Regions from separate parts of the Megasphaera sp. SW808 genome, predicted to be linked through region 2. Evidence: riboswitches for the same ligand, from Rfam matches in the RefSeq annotation. Region 2 holds a riboswitch; each other region holds the start of a gene.
The links. A riboswitch is a leader RNA that binds a small molecule or an ion and turns the genes downstream of it on or off. The one in region 2 is predicted to bind FMN.

Region 1 (6,938 bases), on a different contig from region 2:
ATAACTTCGTATTGACGAAGTTCCTCGGCCTATGTATCTTCTTCGGCGTATCCAAAAACCTCAACGCTTCTGTAGGCATGGGCTTTGCCGTAACATCCGTCTTGACGATGAGTACGGTTCTCGCTTGGCTTTTGTACAACTATGTATTAGTTCCGTTTGATCTGACGTTCCTTCGTACGATTTCTTTCGTTATCTTGATCGCAAGCTTCGTACAGCTGTTGGAAATCGTCATTAAAAAGATGTCCCCGACGCTGTATAACATGTGGGGCATTTACCTCATGCTGATCGCTACGAACTGTATCGTATTGTCCGTACCGGTTATCAGCATTACCAGCAACTACGACTTCCTCGAAAACCTCGTATTTGCTATTGGTTCCGGCTTAGGCTTTGCGCTTGCCCTCGTCCTCATGGCCAGCGCCCGTGAAAAACTGGATTTTGCCGACGTACCCCATTCGCTGAAAGGCACTCCGATTGCCTTCATCGTTGCCGGTATGCTTTCGTTGGCCTTCCTTGGTTTCTCCGGTATGATTTAATTACGCAAAGGAGTTGGAATATTTATTATGAATTACACTGAGATTGCAATCATGGCAGTCGTTATTCTGACTTGCATCGGCGTAGTGTTTGGCTTTGTCCTTGCATTTGCAGATAAGAAGTTCGCCATGGAAGAAAATCCGCTTATCGGCGAAGTTGAAGAAGCATTGCCAAAAGGCCAGTGCGGCGCCTGCGGATTCCCTGGCTGCGCTAAATACGCAGAAGCTGTCGTTCTTGATCCCGATGTTCCGCCTAACCTTTGCGTTCCCGGTAAAGCTGAAGTTGCAGCTATCGTTGCACAGCTGACCGGTAAGGTTGCCGAAGCTACGGAACCGAAATACGCTCACATCCGCTGCCGCGGCGGCAACGGCATCGCGAAATTGGCCTATGAATACAAAGGCGTTCATGACTGCGCTGCCGCTAAAATCGTACAGCAGGGTCCGAAATTCTGCAAATACGGCTGTCTCGGTTTCGGCAACTGCGTAAAGGCCTGCCCCTTCGGTGCTATGACCATGGGTGAAGACGGCCTTCCGAAGGTTAATAAGCAGCTGTGCACCGGCTGCGGTAAATGCGCCAGCATTTGTCCGAACCACGTCATTGAATTGCTGCCGATCAGCGCGAAGGTTTCCGTCAGCTGCTCGTCTAAAGAAATGGGCGCCGTAGCTCGTAAAGATTGCTCGGCTGCTTGTATCGGCTGCGGTCTGTGCGTGAAGAATTGTGCTCATGAAGGCGGCGTTAAGGTTGTCGACCATTTGGCTGTCGTCAATCCGGAAATCTGCCATAACTGCGAAGAAGCTACATGCGTAGCAAAATGCCCGACGAAGGCGATTGCTTCCTTGCTGGCTGACGTAAAAGCAGAAGAAAAGATAGGTTAATATGATGAACTGGAAACGCAGGGCAAGATATATTCTTACTGCCGCTTTCCTGGTCGTGATGAGTTGCTCCGGATGCTCTCTGCATCCGGAGTCTTCTTATGATAGGAGCGGTATTGCCATGGATACGACCGTTTCCCTGCGGGCGACTGGGAAAGATGCCCAGAAAGCCGTAGATGAAAGCTTTGCCCGCATCGCGCGGCTGGATGCCTTGGCAAGCTCGCAGAATCCCGACAGCGACGTGAGCAAGATCAACGCCGCCGCTGGATCTCATTACGTGCAGGTAGACCCGGCGGTATATGAGATGATTTCCTTTGCTAAGGGCTTTTCGGAACGAAGCAGCGGCGAGTGGGATATTACCGTCGGCATTATTACCAATCTCTGGCAGATTGGGACGGAAAATCAGCACGTTCCCGAAGCGGGAGCGCTGGCCGAAGCGATGCAGCACGTCAACTATAAGGATATCCTCCTTCGTCCGGAAGATCACAGCGTCATGCTGGCCAAGGCTGGTATGTCCATCGACCTGGGCGGCGTCGCCAAAGGCTACGCCGTTGATGAGGTTCGCAAGATTTACGAAGCCCATCATATTGAAAGCGGGCTGATCAATATGGGCGCCAGTTCTATGTACGCCGTCGGCAAGACGAGCAAGGGCAAAGCCTGGAACATCGGTATGAAGCACCCCCGTTCGGATACGAACGGCGAATACCTTGGCATCGTGAGCATAGAAAACCAGGCCTTATCGACGTCTGGCGATTATGAACGGTACTTCATGCAGGATGGAAGGCGGTATCACCATATTTTTGATCCCGTCACGGGATATCCCGCCGATTCGGGCGTTATGAGCGACTCTATCGTCATCGACGGAGACGTGGAGCATGCGGGAATGCTCAGCGATATCTTGACGACGGTCGTCTTTGTGTTAGGCCCGCAGAAGGGTCTGGCGTTTATCAACGGCATGGATGGCGTAGAATGCGAAATTACGGGTACCGATGGAACGATTTACATGACCGACGGGTTCCGCAGCCGTTTTTCCGACATGAACGCCGACTTTCGTATAGCTGAATAACCATCCCCTTACATGTAAAATTTTAAGCGAAACGGAAGTATTTTCTTGAATAATATTTACTTTTTCTTCAAAATGTAAGATAATATAACTATAAATATTTGTAGAGGATGGTAACGACATATGGATCACATTGATGACAAAATTTTGACAATTTTGAAGCGAAACGGAAAAGCTTCTGCTACGGAAATCAGCAAAGTTGTCGGTTTGTCCATACCGGCTGTAGCAGAACGAATCAGAAAAATGGAACACGCCGGTATCATTGAAGGATATGGCGCAAAAATCAGCCGCCGTAAGACGGGATACAACGTCACGGCTTTTATTATGGTTAATATGGAACGGTCTGGCGACGTCGAAGAATTCCGGGAAAAGGTCGTTCAATTCCCTCAGGTCTTGGAGTGTCATCACGTTGTGGGGGCCTTTGATTACCTATTGAAAGTGCTGGTAAAAACTCCTGATGATTTAGAAAAATTCCTTATGGAAGAGCTAAACGAAATCCCGACGGTTTCGTCGTCTCAGACCTTTATGTGCTTGTCTACGCTGAAAGAAGAATGGAACGTATAAGACGGTACGAATTTTCTCTCCATAAAAAAGAAGCTTATCCTATGAAAGATAAGCTTCTTTTTTTACAATATGAAAGATGGGGAATCGTTTTAGGTCAGGACATTAATCTTCCTTGATGCGGCCGTCGATCGTAATGGTCTTTACCTGCCAGGGAATAAATTTTCCGCTTTGCTGGAGTGCTTTTTTTGCAGCCATTTCCAAGCCGCCGCAGCAAGGAACCTCCATGCGGACAATGGTGACATCTTTGATATCATTTTGTTTGATGATTTCAGTCAATTTTTCGGAATAGTCAATGCTGTCCAGCTTAGGGCAGCCGACAATCGTAATTTTATTGCGAATGAAATCTTCATGGAACCGAGCGTAGGCATAGGCCGTGCAGTCCGCTGCGATGAGCAGATGGGCTCCGTCGAAATAGTCTGCTTTGACCGGCACGAGTTTGATTTGTACGGGCCATTGGCGCAGCTGCGATTGTGCGACTGCCGGCGTGTTGGGAAGTTCGGCTGCAGCCGTCTGAAGAGACATGGCTGCCTGTCCGGGGCAGCCGTGAGAAAGTACGCGGGACTGGCTGCCGGGACATCCGCCAGTATGTTTCAGACCATTGGCTTTCATATTAGCCTTTACGGCGGCTTCGTCATAGGGAGCGGCTTCGCGCTCTACAAAGGTAATGGCGTTCGTCGGGCAGTGGGGCAGGCAGTCGCCTAGTCCGTCACAGTAATCGTCGCGCATGAGGCGTGCTTTTCCGTCTACCATGGCGATGGCCCCTTCGTGGCAGGCTGCTGCGCAGGCACCGCAGCCATTGCATTTTTCTTCATCAATTTGAATAATTCTTCTAATCATAATGTATTCCTCCAGTGGTTTTATATACGTAAATAGCATGGGCATGTAGTGTGCTGCCTTATGGTGAAAGTATACTATACAGGGCAGGAAAAATCTGTTGTTTTTGCAACGAGGTGAATGAAATTGCAATATTTTTTACCAGTCATTCAACATTCTGAGTTGTTTGCTCACATCGGGACAGAAGATATTGGCAAACTACTGGATGCGATGGACATATATAAAAAGAAATACAAAAAAGGAAATTTTATTTTCTATGCAGGAGATACAATTGAGCAAATCGGCATTGTCTTATCCGGCACGGTGCACATCCTGCAGGAAGATTACTGGGGCAACCGCAACATCTTGTCCCAAGTTCGCCCCGGCAGTTTATTTGGCGAAGCCTTTGCGTGTCTTCCTGATGTAAAGTCGACAGTAGATGTTGCCGCCTTAGACGATACGGAAGTTATGTTCATCAACGTAAACAGCATTATTCATGCCGGTCAGGTTTTAACGAAAGCGCAGGAGCGTGTGGCTTTGAATCTTCTGGCTATCATGGCACGGCGCAATATGCAGCTTACGCAGAAAATACGGTATATGTCACAACGGTCGACGCGGCAGAAGCTCATGTTCTATTTGTCGGAAGAAGCGCTGCGGCAGGAATCTTCGTCGTTTACACTGCCCTTTAACCGACAGCAGCTGGCCGATTTTCTCTCTGTCGACCGGAGCGCCATGTCGGCAGAGCTGAGCCGGATGAAAAAAGATGGGCTGATTGACTATTACAAAGATAAGTTTATTTTGAAAGAACCGCAGGTATAAGCCAAAAAGAGCAGCAGCAGAATTCCGATGGTTATTCAGAATCTGCATGCTGCTCTTTTTCTTAGATAATTACGCTGTATTAGCGCAGGTGGGGAAGAATATGTCCCATCTTATGCTTTTTCGTTTCCAAATAGAATTCGTCGAATTCCTGGGGCTTCATTTCAATCGGCACGCGTTCTACGATTTCTACGCCGAAGCCTTCGAGGCCGTAGATTTTTTCCGGGTTGTTCGTCAGCAGGCGCAGTTCTTTGGCGCCCAAATCCTGCAGAATCTGAGCGCCGATCCAATATTCGCGCAGGTCTGGCGCAAAGCCCAGCTTTTCATTGGCTTCTACGGTGTCATAGCCCTGTTCCTGGAGGACGTAGGCCTTCAGCTTGTTGATGAGGCCGATGCCCCGGCCTTCCTGGCGCATGTAGAGGAGAATGCCCCGGCCTTCGGCGTTGATCTGGGTCATGGCAGCGGCCAGCTGTTCGCCGCAGTCGCAGCGGCACGAGCCGAATACGTCGCCGGTCAGGCATTCGGAGTGGACGCGGCAGAGCAGGTTTTTACCGTCGCCGATGTCGCCTTTGACGAGGGCGACGTGGTGTTCGCCCGTCAGGTCGTTGACGTAGCCGTAAATTTTGAATTCGCCGAATTTCGTCGGCATCTTAGCGACGGCTTCGCGGACGACGTGCTTGTCGTGACGGCGGCAGTAGTTCTGCAGGTCGTGAATGGTGATGAATTTTAAATTGTACTTGTCGGCCAATTCCCACAGCTGCGGCGTCTGCATCATCGTGCCGTCGTCGGCCATGATTTCGCAGCACAGGCCGACTTGCTTCAGGCCGGCGAGGCGCATGAGGTCGACCGTCGCTTCCGTATGGCCGTTGCGGGCCAGGACTCCGCCGCGCTTGGCGATTAAGGGGAAGTTATGGCCGGGACGGCGGAAGTCTTCGGGACGGGCCGTTTCTTCCGTGCATTTGCGGGCCGTCAGCGCCCGTTCTACGGCGGAAATGCCCGTCGTCGTATCGACGTGGTCGATGGAGACGGTGAAGGCCGTTTCGTGATTGTCCGTATTGTCGCTTACCATCGGCGGCAAACCGAGCTTGCGGGCGTATTCGATGCTCATGGGCATGCAGATGAGGCCCTTGCCGTGGGTTGCCATGAAGTTCATGTTTTCTGTCGTGCAGTACTGGGCGGCGCAGATAAAGTCGCCTTCATTTTCTCTATCCGGGTCGTCGGTGACGATGATGATATGCCCGGCTTGCAATTCTTCGATTGCTTCTTCTACGGTATTGAATTTTCTGTTTTCCTTTGCCACAATAAAACCTCCTGAATATGATAAAGCCCTGACGGTCTGTCCAGCAGCGTCAGGGCTTTTTGGTCAACACAACACAAGCTGCGCGGAGGCAGCTCCATCGTATCTTCTTCCATCCAGACTATACTGTCGGTTTTGGAATCGCACCAAATCACGAGCACATGGCTCCTACGCCGTAGCGTTCGCGGACTATACCGCCGATCGGGAATTTCACCCTGCCCTGAAGATATATGACTACATGAATCATTATACACAGAATGGCTATCCTTGGCAAGAGCCGCCGCGGCCGGCCGGGCTGGGACAGGCCTATTCTATGTCGAATATTTTGCCCGGATTGAGGATATTGCTGGGGTCCAGGGCCTTTTTGATAGCTTTCATCATGGCCAGCTCGTCGGGATTGGTAAATTCTTCCATTAAATGCTTCCGCTTAAAGCCGATGCCGTGCTCGCCCGATAAACGGCCGCCGTGGGCGTAGATGAAGGCGTACAGCTCCTGCTGGTTTTGTTCGACCCGGCGGGCCCAGTCTTCGTAGGGCGTATCGTCGGGCTTTAAGATGTTGAGATGGATGTTGCCGTCGCCGGCGTGGCTGGCAATGCGGGTGATCAGGCCGTATTTGCCGGCCAGGCGGAGAATTTCCGCCAGCAGGAGCGGTTCCTGGTCGACGGGGACGACGACGTCTTCTTTACTGACGATGAGGCTTTCGGCGCGGACTGCTTCGGCGAAGGCCTTGCGGGCCTGCCAGATTTTATTGTGGTCGGCGACGAGGACCGACGACGCGCCGTGGTGCGTGCAGAGCTCGTCTAAAGCGACGGCCTTGTCGTCCAGGTCGTCTTCATTGATGCCTTCGACTTCGACGATGAGGTAATTTCCCGAATCGCTGCCCTGCAGCTTTTCATGGAGATATCTTTCTACAGATTGAATGGTAATATTGTCCATATATTCGACGCAGGTCGGGACGATGCCTTGCTTTAAAATGGCTCCG
Region 2 (6,938 bases):
ATGGAGAGGTGCAGTTTACCTTGTATACGGGCATTGCCGACGACGTGAAGGAGCGCATCGAGCAGGGAACCCTCGATTTCGGACTACTCATTGAGCCCGTAGACGTGAGCAAGTACAGCTACCTGCGCATGCCTCTCAAGGACCGCTGGACCGTGCTGATGCGGCAGGATCATCCCATGGCGGCGAAGGAGGCCGTCGAGCCGCAGGATCTGGCCGGGCAGCGCCTCATCATGCCGGCCCGCTTGTCCGTAAAAAATCAGGTCGAAGCCTGGCTGGGGCGATGGCAGTCCGACGTGCGCCTGGCCGTGTACATGAATCTGTCGGCATACAACAAGATGGTCCTGACGGACAACGGCGTCGGCCTGGCCTTGGGGCTGGACTTCGACACGGTCTTGCCGGGCTTGTGCATGCGCCCTATGAAGCCGTTCATCGAAAACGGCAGCTACATGGTCTGGAAAAAGAACCAGTTCTTGTCGCCGCTGCTGGAACGGTTCATCGAGTTTACGGAAGTATATCTGCAGGAGCACTATGGAGCGCAGCGCGGTGAATAGGGCACCGGCGTCTGGACAAAGGCGTTTCACCGGGCGGGCTTTGCTTTTGCCGTCGTCTTACTTGTTTTTTCCATTCCATCGTAGTATGATATATATGTAAAAAATACATAATATATTTACATTAATATATTTAGTCTTTGAGGCAAGGTGAGAAAGGGAAATCCTTTCAGAGTCCTGACCGGCGGTGATAGTCCGCAACCTCCTGAGGGAGCTGACCCGGCGAAATTCCGGGACCGACAGTATAGTCTGGATGAGAAAAGACTTCGGGCGTGGCACAGGTGTGTTTGCCGTGCCGTTCTCAAGTGCGAAAAGGCTGGATGTATTCCGGCCTTTTTTTGATTTGCCGCAAGATAGAAGGGCAGGTAATGGATATGGAAAAGAAATATTATTTGGGATTTGACGCCGGGACGCAGAGCGTAAAGGTCGCCGTGTACAGCGAGGACATGGAATGCGTAGCTATGGATACGGCCAAGACGACGCTGTATTATCCTCACCCCGGCTGGGTGCAGATGGACGTAGACGAATATTACCGCCTCATCAAGCAGTGCATGGCGTCGTGCAGCCGCCAGCTGGAAGAGAAGGGGATTTCCCCAGCGGCAGTGCGGGCCATTATGGGCGACGGCATCATCTGCGGCATCGCCGGCGTCGACGCCGAAGGGAACGCCGTGACGCCGTACGTCAACTATCTGGACAGCCGCACGGCCGACGACGTAGAAGCGCTGAAAGAACTCAAGCTGGATATCTGGGCGGCCGAAACGGGCAACGCTGAGCCCAACGTCATGTTCCCGGCTATGTTTGCTCGCTGGTTCATGAAGCATATTCCGGCCTTTAAGGAAAAGGGCGTCAAGTTCGTCCACAACTGCCCGTACGTCCTCATGCATCTGGCCGGATTGCAGGGAGAAGACGCCTTTATCGACTGGGGCGCTATGTCCGGCTGGGGCCTGGGCTACAACGTCGTGACCAAGGAGTGGTCCGATGAGCAGCTGCGCATCCTGGGCATCGACAAGAAATACATGCCGCGTATCGTCAAGCCCTGGGACATTATTGGACATCTCTGCGAAGACGATGCTCTGGAAACGGGCTTCCCTGCCGGTATTCCCATTTGCGCCGGCGCCGGCGATACGATGGAATCCATGATGGGCAGCGGCATTCTGGAAGCGGGCAAGGCCGTCGACGTAGCCGGCACGTGCGCTATGTTCTGCGCCGCCACGGACGGCATCATTCCTGAATTGTCCGTACCGGGCAGCGGCCTCATCTTCAATTCGGGCACCTTGCCGGGAACGTATTTCTACTGGGGAATGGTGCGGACCGGCGGACTGGCCCTGCGCTGGTTCAAGGATTCGATTTGCCGCCGCGAAGACGACGACTACTATGCCGAGCTGGACGTGCTGGCAGCACGCCATACGGCCGGCTGCGACGGGGCGATGTTCATTCCCTACCTGACGGGCGGCAACGGCGATTTCCCCCATGTGCGCGGTACCTTCACGGGCCTGACCCTAGACTCGGACCAGGGGGCGATGTGGCGCTGCGTCCTCGAAGGCATCGGCTACGACTACATGGAAGTTACCGACCGGTACCGGGCGGCAGGCATCGACCTGACGACCCTGACCATTACGGAAGGCGGCAGCCGTGACGATTTGTGGAATCAGATCAAGGCTGACATGCTGGACACGCAGGTATCGACGCTGCGCGTCGCCGGCGGGGCCGTGCCGACAAACTGCATCGTAGCCGCCTACGGAGCCGGCGATATTGCCGACCTCAAGCAGGCTCTCCAGCGGCAGCTCGCCGTTCACAAGACCTTTATGCCGAATAAGGACAACACGGCCATGTACAGGCGGCAATACGAACAAAGACGCCATATCTTGCAGGCCTTAAATGTCGGCGAAGGGCAAAAAAATGAATTGTGAAAAATTACATAATCTGGTATGACCAACGTTCATAATATAACGTAGTAAACGGCGCTTTTGGTATCGAATGATGAAATAAAAGTATTGGACATGGTTTATGTATTAAAAAAACGTATACATAATATGCAGTTTTTTGGAAAAATCGCGTTTTTTCGGTAGATTTTTTTGGAAAACGTGATATACTATGAGTGTAAGCAGTGAAACTTATTTTAATATCGCGCGTGAGTTTTTGAAAAGAACTCGTGAAAAAAATCACGCGAAATAAGGAGGAGTTTAACATGTTTTGTAAAAAGGTAATGGTTATTGGCGCAGGCACCATGGGTTCCGGTATCGCTCAGGTATTTGCTGTTAACGGTTGCGAAGTCGTTTTAAATGATATTAAAGACGAATTCATCGCCGGCGGCAAAGCTAAAATTGATAAAGCCTTGACGAAATTGGTCAGCAAGGAAAAAATGACGCAGGAAGAAAAAGACGCCGTAATGGGCCGCATTTCCGGTTTCGTTACCCGCACGGCCGACAACATGAAAGACATCGACCTCGTTGTTGAAGCTGCTATCGAAGATCTGAAAATCAAATCGGCTATCTTCAAAGAATTAGACGAACTCTGCCCGGAACACACGATCCTGGCCAGCAACACGTCCTCTTTGTCCATCACGCAGATCGGCGCAGCTACAAAACGTCCGGACAAAGTTATCGGCATGCACTTCTTCAACCCGGCTCCGGTCATGAAATTGATCGAACTCATCAACGGCATCGCTACTTCTGAAGATACGTTCGCAAAAATCAAAGAAGTATCCGAAGAAATCGGCAAATCCCCGGTTAAAGTTGCAGACTTCCCGGGCTTCGTAGGCAACCGCGTCGTTATCCCCATGATCAACGAAGCTATCCAGGCTTTGATGGAAGGCGTAGCATCCAAAGAAGATATCGACTCCGTATGCAAACTGGGCTTCAACCATCCGATGGGCCCCTTGGCTTTGAGCGACTTGATCGGCAACGACGTTGTCCTTCACATCATGGAAGTTCTCTATGAAGGCTTCGGCGATCCGAAATATCGTCCGTGCCCGCTCCTCAAAACGTACGTCAACGCCGGTTACCTCGGCCGCAAGACGGGCAAAGGCTTCTACGACTACACGAAATAATAGGCGAGCAGTACAAACACAACTCTATAAGCAAGCAATGTAAACTCAAGCGATTTATATTTGTCAGGCAGTGGGCGTGAGTATTCACGCCCCTTGTTTGCACGTCCTACGTGTGAATATATTATTTTGGGAGGGTTCTAATTATGGACTACAAAAACATTCTTTACTCGGCAGAAAACGGTATTGCAACGATTACGATCAATCGTCCGAAAGCTCTGAACGCCCTGAACACGGAAACGGTTTCGGAATTAAGAGACCTCGTCGGCAAAATCGCCGCTGATTCCGAAATTAAAGTCGTCGTTATCACGGGTTCCGGCAGCAAATCCTTCGTAGCCGGCGCAGATATCGTTGAAATGTCCACGAAGAATGCAGTTGAAGGTCGCGCATTCGGCAAAATCGGTCAGGATACGTTTACGGAAATCGAAAACATGCCGCAGCCGGTTATCGCTGCTATTAACGGCTTCGCTTTGGGCGGCGGCTGCGAACTGTCCTGCGCTTGCGACATCCGTTATGCTTCTGAAAACGCTAAATTCGGTCAGCCCGAAGTTGGCCTCGGCATTACGCCGGGCTTCGGCGGCACGCAGCGTCTGCCCCGTGTCGTTGGCCGCGGCTACGGCAAAGAACTGATTTTCACGGCTGGCATGATCGACGCTCAGGAAGCATATCGTATCGGCCTCGTAAACAAAGTTGTTCCTCAGGAAGAACTGATGGATACCGTATATGCATTGGCTAAGAAGATCGCGAAAAACGCTCCGATCGCCGTACAGCTCTCCAAAGCAGCTATCAACCGCGGTATCAACTGCGACGTTATCACTGGTATTGCTTATGAAGACGAAGTATTCGGCCTTTGCTTCGCTACGGAAGACCAGAAAGAAGGCATGGGCGCTTTCGTTGAAAAACGTAAAGCTACGTTCACAGGCAAATAATATCCTTGATATTGCCATATGAATAAGAAAAAACCGTATCCTCGTCAGAGGGTACGGTTTTTTTGATAGGCGAATTAGTCTTTAAAATAGGGCTTGAACACGGAGCGGTTTGGTTCCTTGCGGACCTTCTTTTCTCCGCTGCGGCGGAACGTTCCCGACGCGTTGTCGTTTTGCTTCCGCGGCGCAAAGTGACGGCGTTTCGTATTGCCGCTTCGATAGTCTCCGCTGCGTTCGCTCCGGTCGTTTCGTTCGGAACGGTCGTTCCGGTCGTGACGATAGTCGCGGCGGCGGTTTTTGTCGCCGTAGGGACGGCGGGAGCGGTGGACGCGCAGGGGCGCTTCTTCCGTAATGTTGACCGGCGTCGTGTCCGGCTCCTTCGTGAGCAGCTTGATGGCTGCTGACAGGAGGGCGACAGAGTCGAAGTGGGTGAGAAGCTCTTCGGCGTTGGCCCGGTAGATGCTGTAGTTGTCGTCTTCTGTCGCGGCGACGAGACGGCGGATAGCCGCCTGCTGGGCTCCTTCCAGGGCTTCCGAGAAGGTCGGGGCCTTGCGGCGGGCGATGCGCCGTTTGATGAGCCGTTCGATGGCCCGCAGGTGGTCGATTTCGCGGGGAATGACGAAGGTCGTCGCTTCGCCGCTCTGGCCGGCCCGGCCTGTACGGCCGACGCGGTGGACGTAGCTTTCCGGGTCCTGGGGTAAATCGTAGTTGAATACGTGGGTGACGCCGCTGATGTCGAGGCCGCGGGCGGCGACGTCGGTGGCGACGAGGATATCGATAGTCTTTTCGCGGAATTGGCGGATGACCGTGTCCCGTTTAGCCTGCGTCAGGTCGCCGTGAATGCCTTCGGCGGAATAGCCACGCTTTTTCAGGGCTTCGGACAGCTCGTCGACGCGGCGCTTGGTACGGACGAAGATGATGGCCAAATCCGGCTCCTGCAGGTCGAGAAGGCGGCAGAGGATGTCGAATTTCTGGCGGTCCGGCACTTCGATGTAGGACTGCTCGATGAGGTCGATAGTCACTTCCTTGGCCTTCATGCGGACGATCTGCGGGTCATGGAGGAAGGTTTCCGCCAGCTGCTGAATGGGCTTGGGCATGGTAGCCGAGAACAGCAGGGTCTGACGGGTGCTGGGCGTGGCGGCCATGATGAGGTTGATGTCTTCGATAAAGCCCATGTCCAGCATTTCGTCGGCTTCGTCGAGGACGATCGTCGAAATATGGCTCAGGCTGATGGTGCCGCGCTTCATGTGGTCGATGAGGCGGCCCGGCGTGGCGACGACGATCTGCGGCGATTTGCGCAGGCGGCGCAGCTGTCGTTCCATATCTTGTCCGCCGTAAATCGGCAGGGCCTGGATGTGGGTGAATTGGGCCAGGTGGTTGAGCTCTTCGGCGACCTGCATGGCCAGCTCGCGCGTCGGCGACAGGACGACGGCCTGTATTTCCTTCGACGGCTCGGACGCTAATATTTTTTCTAATACGGGAATGCCGTAGGCTGCCGTTTTGCCCGTGCCGGTCTGTGCCTGGCCGATCATATCGCAGCCCGACATGGCGACGGGGATGGCGTTTGCCTGAATCGGCGTCGGTTCTTCAAAGCCCATTTCGTTTAAGGCGTTGAGAATGACGTCGCTAATTTGTAAGGTTTGAAATTTTTCTAACATGTATGCCTCCTTTTGTATAACTTATTTATTATATCATTAGATAGATTAAAAGAATAGAGGGGGGCTGCGTTTTTGCGGCAGGAGAAATGGCTGGATTTCGTATTGAGCGGCGGCGGAATTCCTGTTATAATGAAAGAAACGAATGTTCGCAGAAAGGGAGGATACGATGATGGATTTGCTGCAGGGGCTGAACGACGCCCAGCGTCAGGCCGTGACGACGACGGAGGGCTGCGTGCGGGTCATCGCCGGCGCCGGCTCGGGCAAGACGCGGGCCTTGTCGCACCGGTTTGCCTTTTTAGTCAACGAGCTGGGCATCTTGCCGGGCCACATCCTCTGCGTCACCTTTACCAACAAGTCGGCGGCGGAAATGCGCCGGCGCATCCACAACCTGACAGGCGACAACGACACGGGCTACGTCAATACGTTCCATGGATTCTGCGTATCGGTCCTGCAGGAAGACAGCCACGCCGTCCAGTATCCCAAGAATTTTCTCGTCCTCGATAATGCCGATATCGACGCCATGCTCCAGATGATTTACGAAGAACGGGGGCTGACGCTGCGCAATATGACCTTTTCCGCCGCCCGGGATATGATAGAAATGCGCAAGCTCGTCCAGGAACCGGAATATTACGCCGACATGATTACGATGTCTCTGGAGCGGCTGAAAAAGAAGTACGACGAAGCCTCGTCGGCTGCGGACATCATCTTCTACGGCTATTTGTATCAGGAAAAGAAATGCTTCGGCCTCGATTACAACGAC
Region 3 (6,938 bases), on a different contig from region 2:
AGAGCTATAAATTCCAGCGCGACCAACAAGGATGACCACGCCGTGCTGGGCTCCGTCCATTATTTTTCGCCGGAACAGGCCAGCGGCGGCCCCGTAGACGAACGGACGGATATCTATTCCTTGGGCGTCGTCATGTACGAGATGATGACCGGCGTCGTGCCCTTCGAAGGCGAGACGGCAATCAGCGTCGCCCTGCAGCACGTGCAGGATGATATTCCCTTGCCGACGAAGTATAACCGCCGCATTCCCCGACTGGTGGAACAGTGTATTTTAAAGGCCATGGCCAAGAATCCCGACGACCGGTTCCAGTCGATTGCCGAAATGATGTCGGAGCTTCGCTTGTCCCAAGGATTCGTCAATACCAATAAAGGAGCCATGCCGATTATCAAAAATAATTTTGCGACTCAGAAGATTCCGCCGCTGAAATCGCCGGAAGAGGAGCAGAAGAAAAATATCTTTTCCCGCATGCTCGATTCCATCAGCAGCCATTCGAAAAAATCCATTATCATCGGTATGCTCGGCGTCTTTGTCGTCGCGTTTATGTGGGCATTCTTTTCCTTCGGCAATTTCTGGAGCACTCAGGATATTACCGTTCCCGACGTAACAGGCAAGCAGGTGGAAATCGCCAAGGAAATACTGTCCAAGGAACACCTCAACGTTTCGGTCAACGAAATAGAAAGCGATGAAGTGCCTGTCGGCGAGGTCATTACCCAGACGCCGTCGGGAGGGGCCGTCGTCAAGGAAAACCGGACTATTTACCTGACCGTCAGCAAGGGCAATCAAGGCTCGGAAGTCCTCATGCCCGACCTGCGGGACCTGACGCTGGATGAAGCGAAGAAAAAGCTGTCTGAAATCGGCCTGACCATCGGCTCCGTCCATTACGCCGAAAGCGAAAAATATGAAAACGGCAAGATCATCAGCCAGAGCCCGGCCTCGCCGCGCAAAGTAGCGAAGGGCTCGTCGGTCGACGTCATTATCTGCCGCAAGGCCGAAAAGAAGAATGACGCTAAAAACGGACAGGATGCGCCGACCGTCAGCGGCATGACCTTGGATACGGCCATGAAGACCTTGGAAAACGCCGGATATATCGTCGGCAACGTGACCAATCTGGATGCGTCCAAGGACAACGCCCTGGCTAAGGTTGTCAAACAAAGTCCGCGCAGCGGCAACGTCGTCGATTTGACTGTCGAATACGGCGCAGCGGCGGCTGTTCCCGACGGCAGCGCCAATAATCAGGAACCGGCCGGCACGCCTCATTACGGCACGGTGAATATCAGCGTTCCTTCCGGCGCGTCGAGTCAGCACGTGCAGATCGTCGTGACGGACGACAACGGCACCCGTGTCGTCTATGACAAGAACCAGTCCGGCGGCGACAGCATTACTAAAAATATCAGCGGCGTAGGCAAGACCCGCGTCAAGGTATATATCAACAATTCGTTAGTACAGGATCAGTACATTTAATTGAAGGAGGATCATGACTACAGGCCGCGTTATAAAAAATTACAACGGATATTACTACGTAGATATCGGCGCCGGACAGCTCGTCGAATGCCGTCGCCGGGGAAAGGTCAAGGCGAAGATACTCGTCGGAGATGAGCTGGAAATTACGGAATTAGGCGGCGGAAAGGGCGTTGTCGAAAAGCAGCTGCCGCGGCGGAACAGCCTCCGCCGCCCGGCCGTGGCTAACATCGATCAGATGTTTGTCATCATGGCGGCGCAATCGCCGGACCCCAATCAGTTTCTCGTCGACAAGCTGCTCATGACCTGCGAATACGGCGGCGTTCATCCGAAGCTGTGCTTTAACAAGTGCGATTTAGACCGTGAAACAGCGGAAGCTTATAAAGCCTTTTATGAAACCTGCGGCTATGATGTCTATCTTGTGTCTGCCGTTACCGGCGAAGGGCTGGACTCCATCAAGGCTTTGCTTCCTCATAAGATGACCGTATTTGCCGGGCCGTCCGGCGTCGGGAAGTCGAGCCTGCTGTCTCAGATTTTAGGGCGGGACCTGTCTGTCGGCTCAGTCAGCGAAAAAATAAAGCGGGGCCGCCATACGACGAGGCACTCGGAAATCATGCAGCTGGAAGGCGATACGTATGTCATCGATACGCCGGGATTCAGTTCGCTGGAATTCGAACATCTCGACAAAGGGGAGGTCTTCGCCTTATTTCCTGACATGACGCCTTACGGCGGACGCTGCCGCTTTTCGTCATGCCTCCACTTGTCGGAGCCGGACTGCCCCGTAAAGGATGCCGTTGCCGAAGGCAAGATACAGAAAGAACGGTATGAAACGTACTGCAAAATCGTCAATTCTATTCTCGAAAGGAACCGATAGGTATGATACACATTTGTCCTTCTATTTTGTCCGCCGATTTTTCCCGGCTGGCTGAAGAAATTAAAGACGTAGAATCAAAGGGAGCAGACTGCATCCATCTCGATATGATGGACGGCCATTTCGTGCCGAACCTGACGTTCGGCGTGCCGATCATCGCCGCCTTGCGGAAGCACGTTTCCATTCCCTTCGACGCCCATTTGATGGTCGAACATCCCGACGTATACGTAGACGGCCTGGCAAAAGCCGGCGTGCAGTACGTTACAGTCCATCAGGAAGCGTGTCCTCACCTGGACAGCACGCTGCAGCATATCCGCAGCGCCGGCATGAAGTGCGGCGTTGCCTTGAATCCGGCTACGCCCGTATCGTCTTTATCCTGCGTGGCGGCGCAGCTCGATATGATCCTCATCATGAGCGTCAATCCCGGTTTCGGCGGCCAGAAATTCATTCCGTATTCGCTGGATAAAATCCGTGAAGCCAGGGCGCTGCTCGATTCCGTCGGCAACACGGAAGCCGTCGTAGAAGTAGACGGCGGCGTCAACGCCGATACAGTACAGGCGGTCAAGGAAGCCGGCGCTACCTTCCTCGTTGCGGGAAGCGCCGTATTTGGAGCGGCAGACCGGGCAGCGGCCATCGCCGCGCTGCGGTAAGAAGTCTGTACTTGTATTTCTATCCCTTATGTGCTAAAATCATAGGTGGATATGAATAATAGTCTTTGGGGCAAGGTGAGAAAGGGCAGCTTTCAATTCCTGACCGGCGGTATAGTCCGCTAGCCTGGCGTAAGCGGGGCTGAACCGATGCGATTTCGGTACCGACAGTATAGTCTGGATGGGAAAAGACGACGTTTCGTTTATTTTTGTTGTGCGCAAAAGGCTATTGGGTTTCCATACCCGTAGCCTTTTTATTTTTTATAACAAAATCTATCAGGAAAGGAATGACAGATTTGGAACCGGTAGATTATATGAGAAAAGCCCTGGAGCTGGCAAAGCTGGCCTTAGGGTATACAACGCCGAATCCGGCCGTCGGCTGCGTCATCGTAAAAGACGGTGAAATCGTCGGCACGGGCTACCATCGCCAGGCCGGCACGCCCCATGCGGAAGTATGGGCCCTGCGCGAAGCCGGCGACAAGGCAAAGGGCGCGACGGTATACGTTACGCTGGAACCCTGCGCGCATTACGGGCGGACGCCGCCCTGCGCCCGCACGCTCGTGGAAAAGGGAGTCGGCAAGGTCGTCATCGCCATGCTGGATCCTAACCCCCTCGTAGCGGGAAAGGGCGCGGCCATTCTCCGGCAGGCCGGCATACCTGTCGAAATCGGGCTGCTTTCCAAGGAAGCCGCTCAGCTGAACGAAGTATTCATTAAAAACATGATGGTGCAGAAGCCGTTTATCGCCGTCAAAATAGCGCAGAGCCTCGACGGCTGCATCGCCTCGCGGACGGGAAAATCCCAGTGGATTACGAATCAATGGGCCCGCAATTACGGCCACTACCTGCGCTCTATCTACGACGGCATCCTCGTCGGCATCAATACGGTCAAGCTTGACAATCCGCTGCTGACCTGCCGCATCCGCCGCGAAGCCCATGACGAGCCTCACCAGCCAGTACGCATCATCATGGATTCGCAGGGCCACATTCCCCTAAATTCCCTCGTCCTGACGGATAAGACGTCGCCGACCATCGTCGTGACGACGTCCCTCTGCCCGGTAGAAAAGATGAGAGAATTGAAAAACATGGGCGTCACTGTCCTGCTGGCTCCGCTGAACCGGGATCGTCACATCGATTTGCCGGCAGCTCTGGACTTGCTGTACAAGCAGGGCCTGCAGAGCATCCTCGTCGAAGGGGGCAGCAAAATTCAGGGGACCTTCTTCGACCACAAGCTCGTCGATAAGATATACGCCTTTATCGGCGACAAAGTCATCGGCGGCGAACAGGCCCTGTCGTCTGTCGGCGGCCATGGCGTCGATTCCCTCGACGAGTGCCTGCCCCTGGCTTACGATTCGGTCGAGCTGCACGACGGCAATATTTTGATTACAGCGTATAATGCGAACAGGGAGGGAGCTTATGTTCACTGGCATCATTGAGGAATTGGGCACCGTCGGCCAGATGGACCGCCGTCCCGACTCGATAAAGCTGACGATTCAGGCCCGTAAGGTACTGGAAGGGACGCAGCTCGGCGACAGCATCGCCGTCAACGGCGTCTGCCTGACGGTGACCTCCATGACGGATTCGTCCTTCACGGCCGACGTCATGCACGAAACGATGCGCCGTTCGTCCCTGAGCGACATCAAGAGCGGCTCGAAGGTCAATTTGGAACGGGCTATGCAGGTCGGCGGCAGGCTGGGCGGCCACATCGTCAGCGGCCATATCGACGGCGTCGGCCATATCGCTCGCATCGCCGCCGACGGCATCGCCCGGGTCATTACGATTTCCATTCCCAAGGACATGGAGCCGTTCATCGTCGAAAAGGGCTCTATCGCCATCGACGGCATCAGCCTGACCGTCGTTTCCGTAGGCAACAGCCAATTTTCCGTATCCATCATTCCCCATACGATGGCCAATACGACGCTTATCGACAAGCATCCCGGCGCCGTCGTCAATTTGGAAACCGACGTAATTGGGAAATATGTCCATAGCTTTACAACAGCCCATACGGGCAAACGTTCCGGCATCACAATGGAAACGCTGTTGGAAAATGGATTTTAAAATACTATTTCAGAATAGGAGAGTGTTCTACTATGGCACACATCAAAGAAGGTCAATTAATTGGTTCTGGTTCTAAGTTTGGTATCGTCGTAGCGCGTTTCAACGAATTTATCTGCAGCAAGCTCCTCGGCGGCGCATACGACGCCCTCCATCGTCACGGCGTAAGCGACGACGACATCACGACGGCCTGGGTTCCCGGCTCCTTTGAAATTCCCCTCATCGCCCAGAAAATGGCCGAATCGGGCAAATACGACGCCGTCATCTGCCTCGGCGCAGTCATCCGCGGCGCGACGAGCCACTACGACCTGGTCTGCAATGAAGCAGCCAAGGGCATTGCTCAGGCGTCCCTGAAGACAGGCGTGCCTATCATGTTCGGCGTCATTACGACGGAAAATATCGAACAGGCTATCGAACGGGCCGGCACGAAAGCGGGCAACAAGGGCTTCGACGTAGCGACAGCGGCTATCGAAATGGTCAACCTCATAAAAGAACTGTAAGAAAACGCAAGAGGCTGATGCCGAAGAATTTCTTCGCGCACCAGCCTCTTTTATACGCCGTATGCAGTTATTCTGCCGCAGGCTCCGTATCGGGCTCGTCTTTCGTCGTAAAGCCGATGATCCGCCGCGGCTTGTCCGTATCGTCGGTCCGCTTGACGGCGACGAGAAGCAGGTTCAGCTGAGACAAGTGCTGAACCAATTCGACGTGAGAGCCGTCAGATAGTTCGCCGTAGAAGACGATCATATTCGGGTCCCAAAAGCCTACGTCCTGAATGCTGAAGGTAATGTTGCCGGCCGATACGAGGCGGCCGCCGGCCTGCATATCGTCGGGCATGTCCGATTCAAAATTGTTGATGAGCGCGACGATGCGCCGGTACATATCCGAAGCCAGGTAGGGCGTTTCCGGATCTTCATCTTCTGCTGTATCCAGCGGCGCCGACGGCGGAATGATCAGGATATCCCGGCCGTCTGCCGCCGTATATTCCTTCTTTTCGTCTGCCATAGTAATGCCCCCTTTTTCCGTTTCTTATATACATAATTCCATGCGGAAGGGAGAAATCCTGCCGGTACGGCGAAAGAGTCCGGCAGCGGGCAGCACAGTTTTTCCGACCTGCCAAATTAGTAGTGAAAAATACTCGCAGGTGTAGTATAATTAGATTCAGATTTTATGTAGAAAGGATATCAGAACAGGATGCATATTGAAGACCAGATTGTCCATTATACATCAGACGAGTTAATTCGCGTTTCTATCGCCCAGACGCGCCGCATAACAGAAACGGCGCGGCAGCGGCATCATTTGTCGCCTGTGGCCTGCGCCGCCTTGGGCCGGGCCATGACGGGAGCGCTCCTCCTGGCCGGAGACTATAAAAATCATGAAGGCGTTTCCCTTAAATTTGCCGGCGACGGCCCATTAGGAGCCGTTCACGTCGACGCCTTCGATTCCAATAAAGTACGGGGCTATATCGACAATCCCGCAGTGGATTTGCCCCTCAAAGCAAACGGAAAATTAGATGTAGGAGCCGCTGTAGGCCAGCACGGCCAGCTGACGGTAACGCGCTTTACGCCGGAGCAGATGACCTATACGAGCCAGGCCGACCTCGTATCCGGCGAAATTGCCGAAGATTTGGCCTATTACTTATACACGTCGGAGCAGATTCCCTCGACGATCAGCTTAGGCGTCCTCGTCGACCGGGACTATACGATTGCCGCGTCAGGCGGCTTTCTCGTCCAGGCTCTGCCAGGGGCGAAAGAAGAAGACTTAGCGCGGGTCGAGGCCAACATTACGCAGATCGGGCCGATTACGACGTATTTGAAGAATCATCCCGATGGAGAAGGGCTGATCGACATTATTTTAAGCGGCATGCATTTTAAGGAATTATTCCGCAAGCCTGCCTGGTGGCAGTGCACGTG

Region 1: linked by a shared signal. The riboswitch ahead of E0L13_RS00760 (bifunctional 3,4-dihydroxy-2-butanone-4-phosphate synthase/GTP cyclohydrolase II) and the one ahead of E0L13_RS08790 (FGGY family carbohydrate kinase) in region 2 are both predicted to bind FMN.
Region 3: linked by a shared signal. The riboswitch ahead of ribD (bifunctional diaminohydroxyphosphoribosylaminopyrimidine deaminase/5-amino-6-(5-phosphoribosylamino)uracil reductase RibD) and the one ahead of E0L13_RS08790 (FGGY family carbohydrate kinase) in region 2 are both predicted to bind FMN.

What each region holds. Positions count from the first base shown of each region.
Region 1 is NZ_SJOT01000001.1:156,740-163,677, forward strand. It holds gene E0L13_RS00730 (RnfABCDGE type electron transport complex subunit A) at 1-533, shown strand, start outside; gene rnfB (RnfABCDGE type electron transport complex subunit B) at 561-1,406, shown strand; gene E0L13_RS00740 (FAD:protein FMN transferase) at 1,525-2,469, shown strand; gene E0L13_RS00745 (Lrp/AsnC family transcriptional regulator) at 2,590-3,030, shown strand; gene E0L13_RS00750 (4Fe-4S binding protein) at 3,133-3,867, opposite strand; gene E0L13_RS00755 (Crp/Fnr family transcriptional regulator) at 4,075-4,662, shown strand; gene E0L13_RS00760 (bifunctional 3,4-dihydroxy-2-butanone-4-phosphate synthase/GTP cyclohydrolase II) at 4,742-5,959, opposite strand; FMN riboswitch at 6,057-6,188, opposite strand; gene E0L13_RS00765 (FAD-binding oxidoreductase) at 6,263-6,938, opposite strand, start outside.
Region 2 is NZ_SJOT01000022.1:43,862-50,799, reverse strand. It holds gene E0L13_RS08795 (LysR family transcriptional regulator) at 1-551, shown strand, start outside; FMN riboswitch at 681-817, shown strand; gene E0L13_RS08790 (FGGY family carbohydrate kinase) at 917-2,458, shown strand; gene E0L13_RS08785 (3-hydroxybutyryl-CoA dehydrogenase) at 2,737-3,597, shown strand; gene E0L13_RS08780 (short-chain-enoyl-CoA hydratase) at 3,741-4,523, shown strand; gene E0L13_RS08775 (DEAD/DEAH box helicase) at 4,598-6,178, opposite strand; gene E0L13_RS08770 (UvrD-helicase domain-containing protein) at 6,345-6,938, shown strand, end outside.
Region 3 is NZ_SJOT01000002.1:51,847-58,784, reverse strand. It holds gene pknB (Stk1 family PASTA domain-containing Ser/Thr kinase) at 1-1,461, shown strand, start outside; gene rsgA (ribosome small subunit-dependent GTPase A) at 1,475-2,332, shown strand; gene rpe (ribulose-phosphate 3-epimerase) at 2,335-2,979, shown strand; FMN riboswitch at 3,037-3,173, shown strand; gene ribD (bifunctional diaminohydroxyphosphoribosylaminopyrimidine deaminase/5-amino-6-(5-phosphoribosylamino)uracil reductase RibD) at 3,273-4,409, shown strand; gene E0L13_RS01075 (riboflavin synthase) at 4,390-5,031, shown strand; gene ribE (6,7-dimethyl-8-ribityllumazine synthase) at 5,064-5,528, shown strand; gene E0L13_RS01065 (DUF6173 family protein) at 5,596-6,030, opposite strand; gene hslO (Hsp33 family molecular chaperone HslO) at 6,220-6,938, shown strand, end outside.